Regions from separate parts of the Janthinobacterium foliorum genome, predicted to be linked through region 1. Evidence: predicted binding sites of a transcription regulator. Region 1 holds the regulator's gene; the other holds the start of a gene.
The links. Region 1 encodes sigma-54, which starts transcription at its own class of promoters, with help from an activator protein. Its sites were predicted from a motif close to TGGCANGNAANCTGCTTT; they were not measured.

Region 1 (7,726 bases):
GCCGACCAGGTGGGCCACTTGAACCTGATCCACCCGGGCCGCATCCAGGTCTTCGGCCACCAGGAAATCAATTACTACCAGCGCCTGAAGGTCAATACGCGCACCCACGTGATCGGCGAACTGATCGCCGGCGGCCCGCCCGCGCTGATCATCGCGCAAGGCCTGGAAACGCCGCCCGACATCCTCGCCATCTGCGACGAGCAAAACATTCCCCTGTTCTCCACCCCGCTGCCGGCCGCGCAAGTGATCGACTTCCTGCGCGTCTACCTGTCGAAAAAACTGGCGCAGCGCATCATCATGCATGGCGTCTTCATGGACGTGCTGGGCGTGGGCGTGCTGATCACGGGCGATTCGGGCCTGGGCAAGAGCGAACTGGGGCTGGAACTGATCTCGCGCAGCCACGGCCTGGTGGCCGACGACGCCGTCGAATTCTCGCGCATCGCGCCCAACATGATCGAAGGCCGCTGCCCGCCCCTGCTGCAAAACCTGCTGGAAGTGCGGGGACTGGGCTTGCTCGACATCAAGGCCATCTTTGGCGAAACGGCCGTGCGCCGCAAGATGCGTTTGAAGCTGATCGTGCACCTGGTGCGCCGCAATGCGCTGGAAGAAGAAGTGGAACGCCTGCCTTTCCTGTTCCCCACGGAAGATGTGCTCGGCTTGCCCGTACGCAAGGTCGTCATCCCCGTCGCCGCCGGCCGCAACATCGCCGTGCTGCTGGAAGCGGCCGTGCGCAACACCATCCTGCAACTGCGCGGCATCGATACCTTGCAGGAGTTCATGGAGCGGCAACGACTCGCCATGAGTGGCGATTAATGTTGCCAAGGAGTTCGCCCATGCATGGGCGAACCGTTACGCAGGCACGCAGCAGTGCTGCGTGAATTCCCTGCTTCACCAACGACTCGCCATGAGTGGCGATTAATGTTGCCAAGGAGTTCGCCCATGCATGGGCGAACCGTTACGCAGGCACGCAGCAGTGCTGCGTGAATTCCCTGCTACACCAACGACTCGCCATGAGTGGCGATTAATGTTGCCAAGGAGTTCGCCCATGCATGGGCGAACCGTTGCGCAGGCACGCAGCAGTGCTGCGTGAATTCCCTGCTACACCAACGACTCGCCATGAGTGGCGATTAATGTTGCCAAGGAGTTCGCCCATGCATGGGCGAACCGTTGCGCAGGCACGCAGCAATGCTGCGTGACTTCCCTGCTACACCAACGACTCGCCATGAGTGGCGATTAATGTTGCCAAGGAGTTCGCCCATGCATGGGCGAACCGTTGCGCAGGCACGCAGCAGTGCTGCGTGAATTCCCTGCTACACCAACGACTCGCCATGAGTGGCGATTAATGTTGCCAAGGAGTTCGCCCATGCATGGGCGAGCCGTTGCGCAGAGACGCGGCAGTGCTCTGCGCACCCCATGCTGCCCCCTCGTTCGTCCAAGCAATACAACATATCGAATTGCAATAATTTGTAAAGATAATTGCCTTGGAGGCAGAGCGTCGGCCTTTATTGTATGATCGTCGTATGCATATCGTCCTTATTACCGGAATATCCGGCTCCGGCAAATCCGTCGCACTCAATGTGCTGGAAGATACCGGCTACTACTGCGTCGACAACCTCCCGCCAGGCTTGCTGCCCAGCCTGGTGCAAACCCTGCTCGATGAAGGCGCGCCGCAACTGGCCGTCGCCGTCGATGCGCGCAGCGCCGAATCGCTGGCCAATTTGCCGCACAATGTGGCGCTGCTGCGCGACCAGGGGCACGATGTCAAAGTCATGTTCCTGACGGCCACCACGCATGCGCTGGTGGCGCGTTTTTCGGAGACGCGGCGCAGCCATCCGCTGTCGCATGAATTGCGTCCGAACCAGAATCCGGCCAGCCGCCGCACCCTGATCGAGTGCATTTCGGAAGAGCGCGAACGCCTGTCGGCCATCGAACAGCTGGGCCATGTGATCGATACCTCGGAGCTGAGCGCCAACAAGCTGCGCAGCTGGATCAAGGATATCGTCGCCTCCGAGCGCGCGCCGCTGACCCTGTTCTTCGAATCGTTCGCCTTCAAGCTGGGCGTGCCGCTCGACGCCGATTTCGTCTTCGATGTAAGGGCCTTGCCCAATCCCTATTACGACCTGGCGCTGCGCCCGCTCGACGGACGCGACGCCCCCGTGATCGCCTTCCTCGATGCCCAGCCCAGCGCGCTGGAAATGCTGGCCGACATCCGCGCCTTCATCGAAAAATGGTTGCCATCATTCAAGTCCGACAACCGCAGCTACCTGACGGTGGCGCTCGGCTGCACGGGCGGCCAGCACCGGTCCGTGTACATGGCAGAACGGCTGACGCAGTATTTCAGCGCCAACGAAAGAGTCGTGCTGCGCCACCGCGAACGGGCTTAGGGCCTATCCAGGTCGCGCAGCGGGTGCGCCTGTGCCGGCCAGACGGGCGCAAAGAAGCGCGCCACCATGGCTGCGTCGACCTCGTCCAGGCTGGCGGGATTCCAGCGCGGCGCATTGTCCTTGTCGACCACCAGCGCGCGCACGCCTTCGAGCACTTCGCCATGTTCGAAATTGTGGCGCACCACAGTGCGTTCCATGCGCAGGCAATCGGCCACGCCCAGATGCGCGCCGCGCCGCAGCAGCTCCTGCGTCACCGACATCATCAGCGGCGAGCGCAAGCGCATGGCCGCCAGCGCCTTGCCGGCAAACGCGCTGTCGTCCTGCGCCAGCGAGGCCATGATGGCGGCCACGTTGCCGGCGCCGAAGTGGCGGTCCAGCGCCGTGCGCGCCGCGGCCAGCGCGGAATCGCCCGCCTGCGCCTGGAACGGGGCCGCCAGGGCCTTGATGGCGACGGGCAAGGCTTCGCCCTGCGTCGTCTCGAACAGGGCCAGCAGCGCGGGCATCTGCGCTTCAGGCAGGTACACGTCGGCCAGGCCCGTGTACAAGGCATCGGCCGCGCCGATGGTCAAACCCGTCAAGCCCAGGTACAAGCCCAGCTGGCCCGCCAGGCGGGACAGGAAATAACTGCCGCCCACGTCGGGAAACAGGCCGATATTGACTTCCGGCATGGCCATGCGCGTGCGGCCCGTCACGATGCGCAGCTGGTTGCCGGGACCGGCTTGCGCCACGCCCATGCCGCCGCCCATCACCACGCCATCCATGATGGCGATATACGGTTTTGGATAGAAATGAATTAAATGATTTAATGCATATTCTTCAGTAAAAAAATCTTCCAGCAGTGCGCTGCCGCCTTGCGGCGTAGACAAGCCCGCATCGTAAAAGAAGCGGATGTCGCCGCCCGCACACAGGGCCTTGTCGCTGCTGGAGCGGATCACCACGGCGTCTACCTGCGGATCGTCGCGCCAGGCCAGCAGGGTGGCGCTGAGGGCCCGCACCATCTCCAGCGACAGGGAATTCAAGGCTTTCGGGCGGTCCAGCACGATGTGGCCGGTACGGTTGCGGATGGCAGTCTGGACGAAGTCGCTCATGGCAGGATGGAAAGTAGTGGGCATGGCAACATTCTAGCGCCTTCGGGTGCAATATTGCGTTCCCGTGGCCCTGCCCGACGCGGGCGACGGGCGCAAAAAAGGGCGCGGTAGGCGCGCCCTTAGTTGATCACAACCGGTTGACAGTGGCAGGCCGTTTAGACGGCGGCGACTTCTTCATCCGAGTTGTCTGGCAGATGCTTGATCGCCTCTTTACCGTGCCCTTGCACTTTGGTTTTGTACTTCATCACTTGCCGGTCCAGCTTGTCGATCAGGGTATCGATCGCGGCATACAGGTCTTGCGCCAGGCTTTCCACGTAGACGGTCTTGCCGCTCAGACGCAGGTTGACTTCGGCCTTTTGACGTTTTTCTTTCTCTTTGAGGTTGTCGACGGTCAGAATCACGGCAATATCGATGACTTGATCGAAATGACGCTTCACACGCTCCAGTTTCGCTTGTACGTATTCACGGATGGCTGGTGTCACTTCAAGATGATGTCCGCTGATGGTGAGATTCATACACACTCCTAAAGATGATTCGGGTTCGTGCGGTCCATCGTATCCGGCCCGCAGAGGAACCGAAAAAAACTTACAAACACTTACGCAGACTCACTGGCGGAATTTTCAATGCTTCCCGGTATTTGGCAACAGTACGTCGCGCAATCACCATGCCTTGTTCCCCCAGCATGTCCGCAATCTTACTGTCGGATAAAGGATTTTTAGGGTCTTCAGCTCCTGTCAGTTGCACGATCAATGCCCGTATCGCCGTCGATGACGCTTCGCCCCCCGCTTCGGTGGCGACATGGCTACCAAAGAAATATTTCAACTCGAACATGCCGTGCGGGGTCAGCATGTACTTTTGAGTTGTTACCCGCGAGATAGTACTCTCGTGTAAACCCAGTGTATCAGCTATTTCACGGAGCACAAGGGGACGCATGGCAACGGCCCCATGCGAGAAAAAATTCTTTTGTCGTTCTACTATCGCCTGTGCCACGCGCAGGATGGTGTCGAAGCGCTGGCGCATGTTTTTGATCAGCCACTTGGCTTCCTGCAACTGTGCGCCCATGGCCCCTTCGCCCTTGCCCTGCTTCAACAAATTGGCGTACATGGCGTTGACGCGCAGGCGCGGCATGACGTCGTTGTTCAGCGTCACCTGCCAGCCACTGCGCGCGCGCTTGACGACGACGTCGGGCACCACGTAATCGGACACGTCCGAGGCAAACACGGCGCCCGGATGCGGGTTGCACAGGCGGATCACCGTCTGCGCCTCGCGCAAGTCTTCGTCGTCGCAATCGAGGGCTTTTTTCAGCTTGTTGAAATCGCGCTGGGCAAACCAGGCCAGGTGTTTTTCCACGATGACGAGGGCCATGCGGCGCGTCACCATGGCGATGTGCGGCAAACGCCTGATCTGCAGCGCCAGGCACTCGGACGCGTTGCGCGCGCCCACGCCGGGCGGGTCGAAGCTTTGCAGCAGGGACAAGGCCGTGCGCAGCTCGTCGGCATCGATCTCCAGCTCTTCCGGCAGGCGCGCCAGGATGTCGTCGAGCGGCTCTTCCAGGTAGCCATTGTCGTCGAGCGCATCGATGATCAGTTCGACGAGCGCGCGGTCGCGCAATTCCAGCACCGTCACGCGCATCTGTTCCATCAGGTGCTCGCGCAGGGTGCAGTGGTGGGCTTCCAGCTGCGGACGCGAATCCTCGTCGTCGGGCGCCTTGCCGCGGCTCGCCTCGCTCCAGTCGCTGTCGGCGCCATCCATGGCGGCCGGGGCGTCGCCGCCCTCGCCGTCAAACGTCTCGGCTTCGGCCGGCGCCACCGGCGCGTCCTGGCCCGGCGGCTGGGGCGGCGCTTCGGCCGGTGCCGCCGTGGAACTGAGGGCGCCATCGGAAAGCAGCCGCAGCGAACGGTCGAGCGGATCGTCGAGCCGTTCGAGCAGGGGATTGTCCGTCAACAGTTGCTCGAGTTCCTGGTGCAATTCCAGGGTAGACAATTGCAACAGGCGTATCGATTGCTGCAACTGAGGCGTCAGTGCCAGGTGCTGCGAGGTGCGCAGCTGCAATGATTGTTTCATTGGCTCACATACGGAAGTGTTCGCCCAGATAGACCCGGCGTACCGACTCGTTCGCGATGATGTCGTCGGGGCGTCCCGACGCCAGCACCGAGCCCTGGTTGATGATGTAGGCACGGTCGCAGATACCCAGCGTCTCGCGCACATTATGATCGGTGATCAGCACGCCGATATTGCGCTCCTTCAAGAAGCGCACGATGCGCTGGATCTCGATCACGGCAATCGGATCGACGCCGGCGAACGGTTCGTCGAGCAGCACGAAGCGCGGGTCGGTGGCCAGCGCGCGGGCGATTTCCACGCGGCGGCGTTCGCCACCGGACAGGGACAGCGCCTGGTTCTCGCGCAGCTTTTCAATCTGCAAGTCGGCCAGCAGCTTGTCCAGGCGCTCTTCGATCTCGGCCTTCTTCAGGGGACGCCCTTCGACGGTCTGGATTTCCAGCACGGCGCGGATATTGTCTTCCACCGTCAGCTTGCGGAACACGGACGCTTCCTGCGGCAGGTAGGACAGGCCCATCTGCGCGCGGCGGTGGATCGGCAGGCTGGAAATGTCCACGCCGCTGATATCGATGGTGCCGCCGTCGGACGGCACCAGGCCGACGATCATGTAGAACGAGGTGGTCTTGCCGGCGCCGTTGGGGCCCAGCAGGCCCACCACTTCGCCGCATTCGACTTGCAGCGACACATCATGCACGACTTGCCGCTTGCCATAGGTTTTCTGCAGCCCGCGAACGATCAGGGTGCTGCCGCAACGTGTATTTTCCATTATTTCTTTCCTGGCGCAGGCGTCGCTGGCGCCTTCTCCGCCGCTGGGGCCTTGGTCTTCGGCTGGATCACCATGCGCACGCTGCCGGCGCCCGGGGTGCTGGTGCCGCTGTCGGAGTTTTCCATCGTAAACACTTCCTTGCGGCTGTCATACGAAATGAAGGCGCCGTTGGCCACGTCCGTCGGTTTCGTGCCTTCCAGGCGCGTCAGCTTGGCCTTGGAAAACAGTTTCACCACTTCCGTCTTGTTGTCGTATTCCACGCGCTCCGCTTCGCCTTCCACCCACAGGTCGCCCGCGCCATCGCGCTTCTGGCGGAACGTGGCCAGCTTGCCCGGATCGGCCCAGAAGGTGATGAACTGGTAGCCCTGCGGATCTTCCGTGATCAGGGCCCGGCCCGCCTTCATGGTCAAGGTGCCTTTCACCAGCACCACGTCGCCCGTCAGGGTGCGCGTCTGCTTGACGTCATCGACCTGGCCGCGCTGGGCCGTGATGACGGCTTCCTTCTCGGAATCGGCCTTTTCGGCATGCGCCGTGCCCATGACGGCCAGCGAAAATAGGGTCAGCAGCAAGATGTTTTTCATATTATGGTTTCCTTGTTTCATTCTGTCATTTGGCCGCGGCACCTGGCCGTGGTTTCGGCGGCAGCACGATGCGCAGGGCATTGTGCACTTCCACCACGCCGGTCGCGTTATTCGCCTTCATGCCCACGCCATGGATGCGCGAGGCGCCCGTCAGGATGTCGACAGGGACATCCGTTTCCATCCGTTCTTCATCCGGGTATACCGTCAGCGCTTCCGTCTTCAGGGTCAGGTTCTGCGCCTTCGGACTGGCCACGCGGTCGACCACGACCTGGCGGTGCAGCTGCAGCCGGGTATTGTTCTGGTCGATATGCGCCAGTTCCGCGTTCATGTTCATCGGCGGCATGTCGGGCGTCAGCTTGCGCACGAACGGCTGGTCGATATCGGACGAATCGTCAAGCGGGTAATGCGTGAGCTTGGTGCCCGACACGATATAGCTGGGCTTGCCCGTCAAGTCCATGCGCACCAGGCTGAAATTGGTAATGAAATAGTCGGGCTCGTTCACACTCTTGCTGGCATTGATATCCTGGGCATTCTTGTTCATCACCTCGAGCAGCCAAAAGCTGCCCAGCGCGACGACAACCGCGCCCAGCACGGTAAAGATGATGCGCCAGCGATGGGCGCCTCCTGGCTTTTGCATAGTGCTTCACTCTCTCCAATGACACTGGCGGCAAGGCGCGCGCCTCACTCCAGGAACGGCGCCATGACGCGCGCATAGTTGTCCTGGGCGCGCAGCAGGAATTCGCAGATCTCGCGCGCCGCGCCACGCCCGCCGCCGGCCTGCGTCACGTAATGCGCCATGGCCTGCACTTCCGGCCGCCCGCCGGGCACGCTCACGGCGAAGCCGACGCG
Region 2 (7,726 bases), on a different contig from region 1:
CCCAGGTGATGGGCACCGAGACGACGCCGGAACCGGTCTGGTACTTCCACAGTTCCTTGCCCGTCTTCGCATCGAAGGCCTTGACGAAGCCGTCCGAGGTGCCCGTGATCAGCAAGCCGCCGGCCGTCGTCAGGGTGCCGCCCCACAATGGGAATTTTTCCTTGTTTTCCCAGACGATCTTGCCGGTCTTCGGATCGATGGCGCGCAGGGTGCCGATATGGTCTTCATACAGGCGCTTGATGCGGAAGCCCTGGCCCAGGTAGGCGGAACCGGCCTTGTAATGGATTTGCTCGGTCCAGTAATCCATGCCCCAGTGGTTGGCGGGAATGTAGAACAGGCCCGTGTCGGGCGAGTACGACATCGGCATCCAGTTGGTGCCGCCCAGGAAAGGCGGCGAGACGAAGACGGCCTTGCCCTTGTCGGCGCCCGCTTCCGGCAGCGGCGGACGCTTGCCGTTTTCCACGGGGCGGCCCGTCTTCAGGTCGATGCTCTTGGCCCAGTTGATACCGTCGACAAAAGGCCAGGCGTTGATCAGGGACGTCGGCTTGTTCGGATAGCCGGCGCCCGTCGCCAGCTTGGTGCGGTCGGTAACGTAAAAGAAGCCGTTGCGGTCCGCATGCGCGCTGGCCTTGACCAGTTTGCCCGTCTTGGCATCCTTGTAGTCGAACAGCACCACCGAGTTATTCCCGGAAAAATCCCAGGCGTCGTTCGGCGTGTGCTGGTAAAAGCCTTTCAGCTCGCCCGTGCTGGCGTCCACATACGCCTGGCCCGAGGTGAACAGGCTGTCCCAGTTGCGCGGATCGTCGCCTTCCTTGGTGCGTTCCCAGGTATTCCATGGCGCGGGGTTGCCGGCGCCGATGATGATGGTGTTGGTTTCCGGGTCGTACGAGGCCGTCTGCCACGGCGCGCCGCCACCGTGTTCCCACGCTTCGCGCAGCTTGCCGTCCTTGTCGCGCGGCCAGCTGGGCGCCTTGGCGTCGCCCGTCGGCGTGCTCGGTTTGCCGTCGGCGCGGCCGATGTGGCCTTCGACCAGCGGCCGCGCCCATACTTCCGCGCCCGTTTCCGGATCGCGCGCGAACAGCCAGCCCTGGGCGCCGAATTCATCGCCCGAGTTGCCGTGGATGAGCAGCACGCGGCCGCCTTTTTCGCGGATGATGAACGGCGCGCCCGTCATGGTGTAGCCCAGTTTCTGGTCGCCGAATTTTTCATTCCACACGACCTTGCCCGTGTTTTTGTTCAGGGCGACGATGCGCGCGTCCAGGGTGCCAAAGTAAATCTTGTCGCCATAGATGGCGGGGCCGCGGTTGACCACGTCGCAGCAGGGGCGGATATCGTCGGGCAGCCGGTGTTCATAGGCCCACAGCTGCTTGCCTGTCTTGGAGTCGAGCGCGTAGATGCGCGAATACGAGGCCGTGACATAGATCACGCCATCGTGCACCAGCGCCTGCGCTTCCTGGCCGCGCTGTTTTTCGCCGCCGAACGAGAACGTCCAGGCGGGCACGATCTGTTCGACGTTTTTCGTGTTGATCTTCCTGGCCAGGCTGTGGCGCTGCGCCTTCAGGCCCAGGCCGTAGCTGAGCACCTGGCTGGTGCCCTTGTCGGCATTGGCGATATCGTCCCAGCTCACCTTGCTATCGCCCGCCGAGGCGGTATTGGCGATCAGTGCAAGGATGGCAAAAGCGATTGGACGTGGAAATACTGGCTGCATGCTGGTCTCCCTTTTATAAGTATTGTCATGGTGGTCTGCGACGTGGTCGCTGTGGATAGTTCAGCAACATGCGTGCCAGCCTTTTCTGGCTGCGTCGATGGCACCGTGTGCGCCGTCCTGCCACAGTCGCCCATGCCGCCTTGTCCTGTTTTGCAACAGTGCGACGCTGCCTGTTCCGGCGCGCGCGTCCTGGCACAGGGGTTGCTGAGGGATCTGGCTGGAAGGCCGACGCTGCCTTTGCCATTACTCAATATTCATAAGGAGACCACCATGCATGCTGCACCACGCCGCCACTTCATTTGCCAATTGCTCGCCATCGGCGGCATGGGCGCCGCCTCGCGGGCCGGCGCCCAAGCGGCGCCTCCCAAAGTCGATGAAGACAGCGACCAGGCCAGGGCACTCGGCTACCGCCACGACACCACCAGGGTCGATACGAAAAAATATCCGCAGCATGCCGCGGCGCAGCGCTGCAACAACTGTTCCTTTTATCAGGGCAAGAAGGACGATGCCTGGGCCGGCTGCGCCATGTTCGGCCGCAAGCAGATCGCCGGGCCGGGCTGGTGCATGGCGTGGGCCAAGGCGCCGGGATAACGTTGTCTGAGCCGCAATGCAAAAGGCGCTGCCAAGCGGCAGCGCCTTTTGCATGGTCGCGCCGTCAATTACAGCGTCTGCTCGCGCCGCGTTTCCAGATAAGCCTTTACCGCCCAGATGGCCTCCTGGTTGAAGACCCCCTCGAACGGCGGCATGTAGACGGCGCCATTGCGGGCGCGGCCATGGCGCACGGTATCGAGCACATATTGATCGATCTCTTGCGCGCAAGCATCTTTTTTCTTCGCATCGGTGAGTGCGGCGCAGTCATTGTCGAGCTTGCGCAAGTCCGGCGCCATGCCGCCCGACACGGCTTCCAGCCCGTGGCAGCGCGCGCAGTTCTGCGTGTAGGCGGCGCTGCCGATGCGGATCGCCTCGGCATTCTGGCGGTAGGGGTTTTCCGTGCGCCACTCGGGACCCAGTTGTGGCAGTGTGGATGTATCGACGGCCTGGGGCGTCATGTTGCCGTGCGCCCAGACGGCCGCGGCCGCCAGCATGCAGGCGAGGCCGCCGGCGGCAAGGCGCAAGCCGCGCAGGCCTCGGGTGCGTCGGTTCGTGGTGGCAGGAAGGCGTGGTGTCATGGTGGTCTCCGTTCTGGTTATGCGCGTAGTCGCGTCCATGACAGGGTTAGCAAGCGGTATGCCAATCGATCTGCCGTCGCAGGCCGGGTGCCGCAACCTGTTTCACTGTTCAGTAACGGAACAACTGGCGCTGCCGGCTGATCCCATTTGACGCAGCGCGCAGGGCGGCGGGCTGCCAGTGGTACCGTGTCGTTGTGCTTTGCCTGCTGGCACGGCATTTGCAAAACAAGAGATCAGGATCACCTGACACATCCCCAAGGGCCGCTTCGCGGCGGCTTTCATCGAAGCTCATACCAACGAGAAAGAGGACGACATGAATCTGGCAGACATCAGCAAACTGGGCGTAGCCAATCCCTTCAAACAACGCTACGACAACTATATCGGCGGCAAATTCGTCGCCCCTGTCAAAGGTGAATACTTCGGCAACATCACGCCGATCACGGGCCAGGTCTTTTGCGAAGTGGCGCGCTCCACGGCGGAGGACGTGGAGCTGGCGCTCGATGCCGCCCATGCCGCCAAGGAAGCATGGGGCAAGACTTCGCAGACGGAGCGGGCCAATATCCTCAACAAGATTGCCGACCGCATGGAAGCGAACCTGGCCCTGATCGCCACGGCCGAGACCATCGACAACGGCAAGCCGATCCGCGAAACCACGGCGGCCGACATCCCGCTGGCGATCGACCATTTCCGCTACTTTGCCGGCTGCATCCGCGCGCAGGAAGGCTCCGTCGCGCAGATCGACTCGGAAACCTATGCATATCACTTCCACGAGCCCCTGGGCGTGGTGGGCCAGATCATTCCGTGGAATTTCCCCATCCTGATGGCCGTCTGGAAGCTGGCGCCCGCGCTGGCGGCCGGCAATTGCGTGGTGCTCAAGCCGGCCGAGCAGACCCCCGCCTCGATCATGGTGCTGATCGAATTGATCGGCGACCTGCTGCCGCCCGGCGTGCTCAATATCGTCAATGGCTATGGTCTGGAGGCGGGCAAACCGCTGGCGTCGAACAAGCGCATCGCCAAGATCGCGTTCACGGGCGAAACGGGCACGGGCCGCTTGATCATGCAGTACGCGGCGCAGAACCTGATTCCCGTCACCCTGGAATTGGGCGGCAAGTCGCCGAACATCTTCTTTGCCGACGTGATGGATGCCGACGACGCTTTCTTCGACAAGTGCCTGGAAGGCTTCGCCATGTTCGCGCTGAACCAGGGCGAGGTGTGCACCTGCCCGTCGCGCGTGCTGATTCAGGAATCGATCTACGAGGCGTTCATCGCGCGCGCCCTCGAGCGCGTGGCGAAGATCAAGCAGGGCAACCCGCTCGATGCCTCCACCATGCTGGGCGCGCAGGCGTCGCAGGAGCAGCTGGAAAAAATCCTCTCGTATATCGACATCGGCAAGCAGGAAGGTGCGCAAGTGCTGGCCGGCGGCGAACGCAATGTGCAGAGCGGCGACATGAAGGACGGCTATTACGTGCGTCCGACGGTCTTCAAGGGCGACAACAGCATGCGCATCTTCCAGGAAGAAATTTTCGGTCCGGTGGTATCCGTGACCACCTTCAAGGACGAAGCCGATGCGCTGCGCATCGCCAACGATACCTTGTACGGCCTGGGCGCCGGCCTGTGGACGCGCGACGGTTCGCGCGCCTTCCGCGTGGGACGCGCCATCCAGGCGGGCCGCGTGTGGACCAATTGCTACCACCTGTACCCGGCCCACGCCGCGTTCGGCGGCTACAAGCAGTCGGGCATCGGCCGTGAAAACCACAAGATGATGCTGGACCACTATCAGCAGACGAAGAACCTGCTGGTATCGTACAGCCCCAACGCGCTGGGCTTCTTCTAAGGAGCGGTGATGAACAACGCCATTGAACGGGTGACGGCCACGCCGGCAGCACTCGACATGCTGGCCACCTTGCGGCAGAAACATGGTCCGCTGATGTTCTTCCAGTCGGGCGGCTGCTGCGATGGCAGTGCGCCCATGTGCTACGCGGCGGGGGAATTTGACATTTCCGACTCCGACGTCTACCTGGGCAATCTGAATGGCACGCCGTTCTACATGGGCCTGGAGCAGTTCGCCTACTGGGAGCATACGCAGCTGATCATCGACGTGGTCGATGGCAATGGCGGCATGTTTTCGCTCGATAACGGCACGGGCCGGCGCTTCCTCACCAGGTCGCGCCTGTTTACCGACGCGGAACTGGCGCAATTGCAGCATCCGCCGTCGAAGCAGCTATAGCTTGTTGTTGCCTGGGTCCGCAAGTGCGCGGGCGTTGTCTCCTCGCCCGCGCGGACGGGGGTTTAGCTGACGGCTACGGCCGTCAGTTTTTTTTTGCGCGCCCGCTTTTACCGCTGCGCGCAGAATCGGAACAGTGCTTGTGACAGCGCTGGTCCGATTCTGCACAGCTGTCTTTTCGCCTCTCCCTCTCTCCCTCTGTGGCGCGGCGGGCATGCAAATTGCCACTGTCATGTCGACATCACGCGCGATGCTCGATCCGATAAAAAAACAATCAGGGAGATGGGGATGAAAAAACTATGCATGCTGGGCGCGCTGGCCATGGCCGCTCACGCGGCACACGCCGTCGATTTCAAGGCCGGTGACTGGACGGTTACGCTGGGCGGTATCGTCAACGCGTATTACACGCACGTCTCGTGCAGCGGCGACGCCGTGGGCGGGCTGGCGCTGGGCGGCAATGCGCTGGGCTGCGGCGGCGAAAGCAAGCGCACCACCATCGGCAATGGCTTGCTGCTCAATGGCCTGGTGACGTCGGCCACTTCGAAGCAGGGCGACTACGATATCAAGGCGCTCATCGGCATGTACAACGCCACCGCCACCGACAGCGCCATTTCCGCCAACAGCGGCATCGACGTGCGCCAGGCGTATTTCACGTTCGGCAATGCGCGCATGGGCACCGTCAAGCTGGGGCGCGACAACGGCATCTTCGGCGCCTCGGCCATCTTCGGCGACATGACACTGATCGGCGCCGGCGCACCGGTGCAAGCGACCCAGCGGGGCCGCGTCACCCTGGGCCATATCGGCGCCGGCTACAGCTACGTGGGCTATTACGGACAGATCGCCTACAGCGCGCCGAAGTCGCTGTTCGGCGACAGCGGCATCGGCTTCGATGCGGCCCTCGTCAGCCCGGTGGCCGATACGCCCATCGTTGCGGCGCCCGCTTATTCGTCGACATCGAGCCCGCAGGTGCAGGCGCAACTGAGCTATGCGGCCGATGGTTTCAAGTCCTGGCTGGGAGCGAAGACGCAAAAGTTCGACGCCGTCGCCGCCGGCACGCGCGGCTTCACGATGCGCGCCGTGGAGGTGGGCGCTTCCTGCCAAGCCGGCAACGCGGGTGTCATCGCCAATATCCAGAGCGGCAAGGGACTGGGCGTCCTGTCGGATGCAGACCAGGGCGAGGTCACGACGCGCGCGTATTTTGTGCAAGGCACCTATAAGCCGGCGCCGTCGCTGAAGCTGGGCCTCGGTTACGGCATCAGCCGCAATAGCGACAATGCCGTTGGCACGGGCGGCCTGAAGTCGAACGCCAACCTGACCCTGGGCTTGTACTACGCGCTGACGCCGGCCATTACCCTGGTGGGGGAAGCAGGGCAGACGCGTTCCAAGGCGTTTGGCGGCGGCGAAGCGAGGATGAATGGCGGCTCGCTGGGCGGCATCATCTTCTTCTGACGCGCATGATGAACCGGGAAGGCTTTACTTCCGCCGGCGCGCGCTGCCGGCGCGCGCTTGTGCTCGCGCTATGCCTGGCGGCAGGCCTGCTGGCGCTGCTGCTTGGCGCTTCTTCCGCCCAGGCTGGCGTGATGACGGGCACCGAACTGGCGCGGCGCTTTCCCGCGCCGCTGCTGGTGGGTGAACGTGACGGCGAATTGCCCGTGTGGCCCCTGTTTCGCCAGGGGGCCAGCGGCAGCGAGCTGGCCGCCTATGTGTTCGAGTCGGCCGACCTGGCGCCGCTGCCGGGTTTTTCGGGCGTGCCTGTCAATCTGCTGGTCGCCATCGATCCGGCCGGACGCTTTATCGGCGTCGAGGTGCTGTCGCAGCACGAACCCGTATTCCAGTATGGCCTGGGTGAGGCGCCCCTGTTCGAGTTCGTCAAGCAGTACCAGGGCGTGTCGCTGAAGCAGAACATCAGCATCGAGACGAACACGCGGCGCGCGCGCCACCCGGACGCCTCGCGCGTCTACATCGACGGCATTTCCAAGGCCACCGTCTCGGTGCGCATCATCAACGAGAGCGTGCTGGCCGCGGCCTTGCTGGTGTCGCGCAAGAAGCTGGGCTTTGGCCAGTCTCGCGCAGCTGCCAGCATGGCGCGCGTGCGGCCGGAGGTGCTCGAGACAATGACCTTCCAGCGCCTGCGGCACGACGGCCTGCTGCAGCACTTGCGCGTGTCGAATGGAGAGATGGAACGCCTGTTTGCGGGCAGCGATGGCGCACGCCTGGACGAGGAAGCGCTGCGCCAGCCCGACGACATCTTCATCGACCTGTACGTGGCCTGCATCTCCGTGCCCAGCGTGGCGCACAGCCTGCTGACGTCGGACAGCCTGCTCAAGCTCAAGCCATGGATAGGCGAGGGCGACCAGGCCATCCTCGTGATGTCGTCCGGGCGCCACCGCGTGCCGGGCGACGATTTCATCCGCGGCGGCATCCCCGAGCGCCTGCTGCTGCGGCAGGATCAGCTGGCCATCGACATGCGCGACCTCGATCTGGATCTGAAACTGCTGCCTGGCTTGCCGGTGCCCGCCGATGCCAGCCTGACGGTGTTCCGCGTACCGGCCGAGGCGGGACTCGACCCGGGTGCCGCGTTCGATTTCACGCTGCCCGTCACGCGCAGCAAGGGCCAGTTCTACC

Region 2: a site for sigma-54 is predicted at 1,769-1,786, ahead of ACZ92H_RS28960 (methanol/ethanol family PQQ-dependent dehydrogenase). Genes of this name have one in related genera too.

The regions. Positions count from the first base shown of each region.
Region 1 covers NZ_CDXDQE010000014.1:111,813-119,538, forward strand. Annotated here, with positions in the region: gene hprK (HPr(Ser) kinase/phosphatase) at 1-813, shown strand, start outside; gene rapZ (RNase adapter RapZ) at 1,521-2,384, shown strand; gene ACZ92H_RS24060 (enoyl-CoA hydratase/isomerase family protein) at 2,381-3,472, opposite strand; gene hpf (ribosome hibernation-promoting factor, HPF/YfiA family) at 3,628-3,987, opposite strand; gene ACZ92H_RS24070 (RNA polymerase factor sigma-54) at 4,058-5,536, opposite strand; gene lptB (LPS export ABC transporter ATP-binding protein) at 5,541-6,296, opposite strand; gene lptA (lipopolysaccharide transport periplasmic protein LptA) at 6,296-6,877, opposite strand; gene lptC (LPS export ABC transporter periplasmic protein LptC) at 6,903-7,514, opposite strand; gene ACZ92H_RS24090 (KdsC family phosphatase) at 7,559-7,726, opposite strand, start outside.
Region 2 covers NZ_CDXDQE010000025.1:9,974-17,699, forward strand. Annotated here, with positions in the region: gene ACZ92H_RS28960 (methanol/ethanol family PQQ-dependent dehydrogenase) at 1-1,708, opposite strand, end outside; gene ACZ92H_RS28965 (high-potential iron-sulfur protein) at 1,979-2,299, shown strand; gene pedF (cytochrome c-550 PedF) at 2,368-2,877, opposite strand; gene adh (aldehyde dehydrogenase) at 3,191-4,711, shown strand; gene ACZ92H_RS28980 (DUF779 domain-containing protein) at 4,721-5,104, shown strand; gene ACZ92H_RS28985 (porin) at 5,390-6,550, shown strand; gene ACZ92H_RS28990 (4Fe-4S binding protein) at 6,556-7,726, shown strand, end outside.